Regions from separate parts of the Janthinobacterium sp. GW821-FHT03A03 genome, predicted to be linked through region 3. Evidence: predicted binding sites of a transcription regulator. Region 3 holds the regulator's gene; each other region holds the start of a gene.
The links. The regulator HrcA, encoded in region 3, represses chaperone genes, less so after heat shock. The targets are predictions, from matches to a motif close to TTAGCACTCNNNNNNNNNGAGTGCTAA.
Positions count from the first base shown of each region.

Region 1: the regulator HrcA is predicted to act here: its motif matches at 1,163-1,189, upstream of groES (co-chaperone GroES).
Region 2: the regulator HrcA is predicted to act here: its motif matches at 1,241-1,267, upstream of rpoH (RNA polymerase sigma factor RpoH).

Region 1 is NZ_JBWKUZ010000001.1:530,651-532,901, reverse strand. Features, by position in the region: gene groL (chaperonin GroEL) at 1-580, opposite strand, end outside; gene groES (co-chaperone GroES) at 631-921, opposite strand; gene AC07VI_RS02435 (hypothetical protein) at 1,447-2,193, shown strand.
Region 2 is NZ_JBWKUZ010000012.1:77,764-80,014, reverse strand. Features, by position in the region: gene AC07VI_RS20165 (cell division ATP-binding protein FtsE) at 1-51, shown strand, start outside; gene ftsX (permease-like cell division protein FtsX) at 48-968, shown strand; gene rpoH (RNA polymerase sigma factor RpoH) at 1,431-2,251, shown strand, end outside.
Region 3 is NZ_JBWKUZ010000001.1:1,285,501-1,287,751, forward strand. Features, by position in the region: gene AC07VI_RS05950 (outer membrane protein assembly factor BamE) at 1-16, opposite strand, end outside; gene fur (ferric iron uptake transcriptional regulator) at 116-547, shown strand; gene hrcA (heat-inducible transcriptional repressor HrcA) at 590-1,606, opposite strand; gene AC07VI_RS05965 (HAD family hydrolase) at 1,707-2,251, opposite strand, start outside.

The sequences.
Region 1 (2,251 bases), 750 kb from region 3:
GCATGCCTTCAACGATGTCCAGCTCGTCGTTCAGCGACTTGCCGTCTTCGACGGTGATGACGCCTTCCTTGCCGACTTTTTCCATCGCTTCAGCGATGCGCTCGCCGATCGAGTAGTCGGAGTTGGCCGAGATCGCGCCAACCTGGGCGATTTCCTTGGTCGTGGTGCAAGGACGGGCGATTTTCGCCAGTTCTTCGACGGTGGCAGCAACTGCCTTGTCGATACCGCGCTTCAGGTCCATCGGGTTCATGCCGGCGGCAACGAACTTCATGCCTTCGCGCACGATGGCTTGTGCCAGCACGGTGGCGGTGGTAGTGCCGTCGCCGGCGTTGTCGCTGGTGCGGGAAGCAACTTCCTTGACCATTTGCGCGCCCATGTTCATGAGCTTGTCTTTGAGTTCAACTTCTTTCGCTACCGACACACCATCCTTGGTGACGGTAGGGGCGCCGAACGAGCGCTCCAGCACGACGTTGCGGCCTTTCGGGCCCAAGGTGACTTTGACTGCGTTGGCGAGGATGTTAACGCCTTCGACCATCTTGGCGCGCGCTGCGTCGCCGAATACTACTTCTTTAGCTGCCATGTTCAATTCTCCTGAGTTTCGGGATGTATCTGTCTACAACGTGGAAACAATTACTTGACGACGATCGCCATGATGTCTTCTTCGCGCATGACCAGCAGCTCATCGCCGTCAACTTTGACGGTTTGGCCGGCGTACTTGCCGAACAGGACGCGGTCGCCCACTTTGACATCCAGAGGACGGACTTTGCCGTCGTCGAGAATCTTGCCATTGCCTACGGCAAGGACTTCGCCTTGATCCGGTTTTTCAGCAGCTGCATCAGGAATGATGAGGCCGGACGCAGTCTTGGTTTCCTGGTCGAGGCGTTTGACGATGACGCGATCGTTCAATGGGCGCAGATTCATACAAAACTCCTTAAAGTTCAATGGATAGGTGTTGCTAAATGAATACATGCCTGGCACAGCGCCAGGCGTGCAGTCAGTGACCGCCGTTGAAAGCAGCCCGCAACGGTCAAGCAAACCCCATGTCATCGTGTGCATGCCGGCGCTGGGCAGTGGTGCATCGCGGCGTCGCCCGCCGCGTAGCGTTCCCTGCTGTTGCCCGGCATACACCATCATGTCCTGAGGATTGCTACGAAAGAGTTTGTTAGCACTCTCTACTAACGAGTGCTAATTATAGGGACGGTAGGGGGCTTATTCAAGGGCTTATTCACCGGGAAGATATGCATACACGTTCTGCGCAGCCTGCATTTACGCAGGGTTTGCGCTGGCGCAAGCCAACTTCCCGGGCGTCAGCAACAGGCGCGACTCTAGCATGCCCGCCAGGGGAGGGGCGTTCCTGTACGCACAGGAAACAGGGTTTTGCTATGAACTTTGATAAGATGATTGCAATTGCATATCAATATCGCCATCTGCGCCAGAAAGCACACCATGCCATTGACACTTTCCCGTTCCGCCCTGCGCCTGCTGGGCGCCGCCGCCATCGGCCTCGCCTGCCTGGGCCATGCCGCCGCGCAAACGCCCACCATTCTCGACGAAATCACCGTGGCGACCCTGACGCCGCTGGAAAAGGACATGCTGCTCAATGAGCTGTTCAATGACCTCAACAAGGATGACGACGACCAGGAAGCGCACGTGTGGGACAACGGCGGCGACAGCGGCGTGCGGGTGAAGGTCACATATAACTTCAGCAACTCCGGCATGACGGAACACAGCCTGAAGGCGCACATCTGCCGCGACCTGAAATTCGTCGTCACGGCGGGCGACAAGTCGCAGGACCTGAGTCGCCGCACCTGTTCGCAGAACAGCGGCCGTTGGGATGTGCAGGGCAAGGACCCGGCGCCCGTCGTGTATCCGCCCTTCCTGTCCGACGTGACGGTCGCCAAGCTGAATGCAAAGGAACAGAAATCCTTGCTGACGGCCGCCGTGCGCACCTTGAAAGATGAAGAGGATGGCAAGACGCGCCAGTGGAGCAACAAAGGCTTGGGTAATGCGGCGCCGCTGGCAGTGCGCCTGACGCCTTCGCGGACGGACGCCAAACCTGGCAGTTACCACCGTACTTGCCGCGACTTGACGATGGTGCTTGACGGCAAGGGCGGCCAACAGACGCTGACGCGCCGCTCTTGCGAAAACCGCTATGGCGGACTCGATATCGAACCCGATTACGTCGACGAGTAAAACGCTGCCATCGCGGCGCTGGCGGATGCGTGCAGATGGCGAAAAGCGCCGGGAAAAG
Region 2 (2,251 bases), on a different contig from region 3:
GATTTTGCGCCCGCCCCCGATGCGGACGACGCGCAGGGAGAACAGGCATGAGAGGCTGGTTCCGTCAACACCGCTTCGCCCTCGGTTCGGCGCTGATTCATCTGCGCAAGTCGCCCGGCGGCTTTTTATTGAACGTCGTCGTCGTCGCCATCGCCCTGTCGCTGCCGTTTGCCGGCCTGACCATGCTCGACAACGTGCGTCCCATGTCGGAGCAGATGTCGGTCGACCCGGAAATCAGCGTCTTCCTGAAAATCGACACGCCGCGCGAGCAGGCCGTGGCCCTGGCCGGCGCCATGCGCAAGATCGTGCGCGAGCAAAAGGCGAAGATCGTCTTCATCCCGCGCGAACAGGCGCTCGACACCCTGAAAAACAAGAACGGCCTGGCCGACGTGCTGAGCACCCTGGGCGACAATCCCCTGCCCGACAGCTATGTGCTGAAACTCGACGCCTTCAGCAGCGCCAGCGAAGCGCAGGACGTCGACGCCGTGGCGGAACAGCTGCGCCACCTGCCCGGCGTGGAATCGGCGCAAGTCGATTCGGCCTGGGTCAAGCGCCTGGCGGCCCTGCTGGGCGTGCTGCGCCTGGTGCTGCTGCTGCTGGCGATCACCCTGGGCGTGGCCGTCATCGCCGTGGTCTTCAATACCATCCGCCTGCAAGTGATGCAGCAGCGCGATGAAATCAGCATCTCGAAACTGATCGGCGCAACCGACACCTTCATCCACCGCCCCTTCTATTACACGGGCGCCCTGCTGGGCCTGTGCGCCGGCGCGCTGGCCCTGGGCGCCGTGGCGCTGGCCTTGCAGCCGCTCAATACCGCGATTGCCGAGTTTGCCCGCCTGTACGCGTCCGAATTCCAGCTGGTGCCGCTGGCGCCGCTGTCGATGGCCGGCCTGCTGGCCGTCAGCGCGGGCCTGGGCCTGACCGGCGCCTTCCTCTGCGTGCAGCGCCATCTGGCGCGCCTGAACTGACCTTCCCTCCCATGGCGGCGCCACGCGCGCCGCCATTCCTCACTGCCCCTTGTTTTTTTGACACTCACCCCATACTGCTGTTATCTTGATATTAAGCAAGTATTCTTAAGGTTCGCTTCAGCTTGCGGCCGTAGACTATGTATGTTGTCGCTGGGAAGCAAGAAAAGGGCGCGCATGGCAGTGCCGATGCGGCCCGGCGCGATGTTTTAGATTACATATCAGTCATTAAAACCCCATAGCATATAGGCTATCAGAGCGATTAAATGTGCTGATTGGCACTCTCAAGCAGAGAGTGCTAATATATGGACATACCCAGGCAGGATCGCCATGAGCGCCAGATATAGATGGTGCCGCGAACTGCAAAGTGCAAGACCGGATACGCAAGAACGAACTAAAAACGGGCCCTGTCGTGTGACATGGCCAACTGGAACAAAGCAAGACTACGAGGGAGAAAACATGACTATGATGTCCGCAACGTCCGCATTGGTTCCGACCAAGAATAACGCGCTGGGCCTCGGGTTCACCGGCAATCTGGGCAATATCGACGCCTATATTTCGGCCGTGAACCGTCTGCCCATGTTGACCCACGCCGAAGAAATGTCGCTGGCGAAACGCCTGCGCGAAAAAAATGACCTGGCCGCCGCGCAAGAGCTGGTGCTGTCGCACCTGCGCCTGGTGGTCTCGATTGCCCGCGGCTACCTGGGCTATGGCTTGCCGCATGCCGACCTGATTCAGGAAGGCAATATCGGCCTGATGAAAGCCGTGAAACGTTTCGACCCTGACCAGGGCGTGCGCCTGGTGTCGTACGCCATGCACTGGGTGAAAGCCGAGATGCACGAGTACATCCTGAAAAACTGGCGCCTGGTCAAAGTGGCGACGACGAAGGCGCAGCGCAAGCTGTTCTTCAACCTGCGCAGCCACAAGACGGGCCTCGATGCGATGACGCCGAAGCAGATCGACGCGCTGGCCAAGCTGCTCGACGTGAAGCGCGAAGAAGTGATCGAGATGGAAACGCGCTTGAGCGGCCGCGACATCGCCCTGGAGTCGCCGACCGACGATGAGGACGACAAGTTTTCGCCGATCGCCTACCTGTCGTCGGAGCAAAGCGAGCCGACCAAGGTGCTGGAAGCGGAGCAAGTGACGCGCCTGCAATCGGAAGGCCTGGAAACGGCCTTGAGCAAGCTGGACGACCGTTCGCGCCGCATCATCGAAGCGCGCTGGCTGGCCAACGACGACGGTTCCGGCGCCACCCTGCACACCCTGGCAGAAGAGTTCGGCGTATC
Region 3 (2,251 bases):
TCAATTGAATGAACAAAACGCCAGGAGTGACCGGCCCGCCAAAAAATGCATATTTTGGCACTCCCCGACAAAACGCTATATGATAAAGCACCTGACCCACATACGAGCAACAAACATGAGTAACAATCCTAGTGATCTCAAGGCAAGCGGCCTGAAAGCGACCCTGCCACGGCTGAAGATACTCGATATCTTCCAGAGTAGCCCGGTACGCCACCTGACAGCGGAAGATGTCTACAAAATTCTGCTGGCCGACAATATGGATGTCGGTTTGGCAACTGTCTACCGTGTCCTGACGCAATTCGAACAGGCAGGCTTGCTCAACCGCAACCATTTTGAAACCGGCAAGGCCATCTTCGAGCTCAACGAAGGTTCCCACCACGACCACCTGGTTTGCCTCGATTGTGGCCGGGTCGAAGAATTCTTCGACGAAGACATCGAAATCCGCCAGCAAAAAGTGGCCGAAGAGCGCGGCTTCAAGATCGCCGAACACGCCTTGGCTATCTACGGCAACTGCATCAAGACGGCCTGCCCGCACAAATCCGCCTGATACGAGCCGGCCGTTTCCGCAAGGGAACGGCCGGCCTGACGTTCAATGATGACTGAGTGCGTTGGACAGTAATTTCGCCGTGATATCGACTATCGGAATGACGCGCTCGTAAGCCATGCGCGTCGGTCCGATCACTCCCAGCGTTCCCACGATCTTGCCGTTGACTTCATACGGCGCCGTCACCACGCTCATCTCATCCATCGGCACCAGGTTCGACTCGCCGCCGATGAAAATCTGCACGCCCGTCGCCTTGCTCGACACGTCGAGCAGCTGCATCAGGCCCGTTTTTTGCTCGAACATGTCGAACATCTGGCGCAGCGAGTGCATATTCGATGACAAATCGCTCACGCTGAGCAAGTTGCGCTCGCCGGAAATCACCATATCGTCGCTATGATCGGCCATCGCTTCGCTGCCCGCCTCCACGGCCGCCTGCATCAGGCTGCCCATATCGTCGCGCAGCTGGCGCAACTCGCCCTGCAGGCGCACGCGCACGGCGTCAAACGACAGGCCGCCATAGTTCTGGTTGATGTAATTGGCCGATTGCACCAGTTGCGCCGGCGTATAGTCCGCCTCCGTCAGCAATAAACGGTTCTGCACGTCGCCACCGGGGGCGACGATGACGAGCAGGATGCGTTTTTCGGACAGGCGCAGGAATTCGATTTGCTGGAACACGGATTCGCGGCGCGGGCTGAGCACGACGCCGGCAAATTGCGACAGCGACGACAGCATCTGCGCCGCATTGGCGATGGTTTTTTGCGGCTGCGGCGTCTGCAGGCGCAGGCGCGACTCCACCAGGTGTTCATCGAGATGCTTGACCGTCAGCAAGGTGTCGACAAAGATGCGGTAGCCGCGCGGCGTGGGGATGCGTCCGGCCGAGGTATGGGGACTGGCCACATAACCGAGCTCTTCCAGATCGGCCATGATGTTGCGGATCGTGGCCGGCGACAGGTCGAGACCGGAAATTTTCGACAAGGCGCGCGAACCGACCGGCAGGCCGTCGGCGATATAGCGCTCGACCAGGGCTTTCAGCAGTGTTTGGGCACGTGTATCGAGTTGCATGGTGTGTAGTTAAGCAAGGTACTGTGACGCAAACGGCAACGAAGGCGGCCAAACGTGCGTCAACAGCGTCTATTATGCACGTTCGCCCGGTCAGCGGCGATCAATCTTCCAGTTGCCTTTGCAGCCACAGCAGCAATTCATCAAAGTTCGCGCAGATGGCGTCCGGCTGCACGCCAGCCGCCAGGTGCGCGTCGCTGCCCTTGCGGTTCATCCAGACGGCGCGCATGCCCGCCCCCTGCGCCCCCGTCACGTCGAAATACAGGTCGTCGCCCACGTACACGGCTTCGTGCGGCGCCACGCCCAGCGCGGCGCAACCGGCCAGGAAGATGCTGGCATCGGGCTTGGCCACGCCGAAATCGCTGGCGGCGATGGACACCTTGAAATGCTGCGCCAGGCCGATAATTTCAAGGTCCGCGTTGCCATTCGAGATGGAGCCGACCAGCATGCGCTGGCGCAGCCAGGCCAAGCCAGGCAAGACATCGTCATAGGGCTGGACACGGTTGCGGGCGGCCAAAAAGTGCACGATGGCGCCATCGACCAGGGCGGCATCCTCGCCCGCCGCTTCAAAAGCGGCCAGCAGGCCCGCGCGGCGCAACTCGATCAGATTGCCATGAAAATGCGGCTGTTCGTTGAGCATGGTCAAAC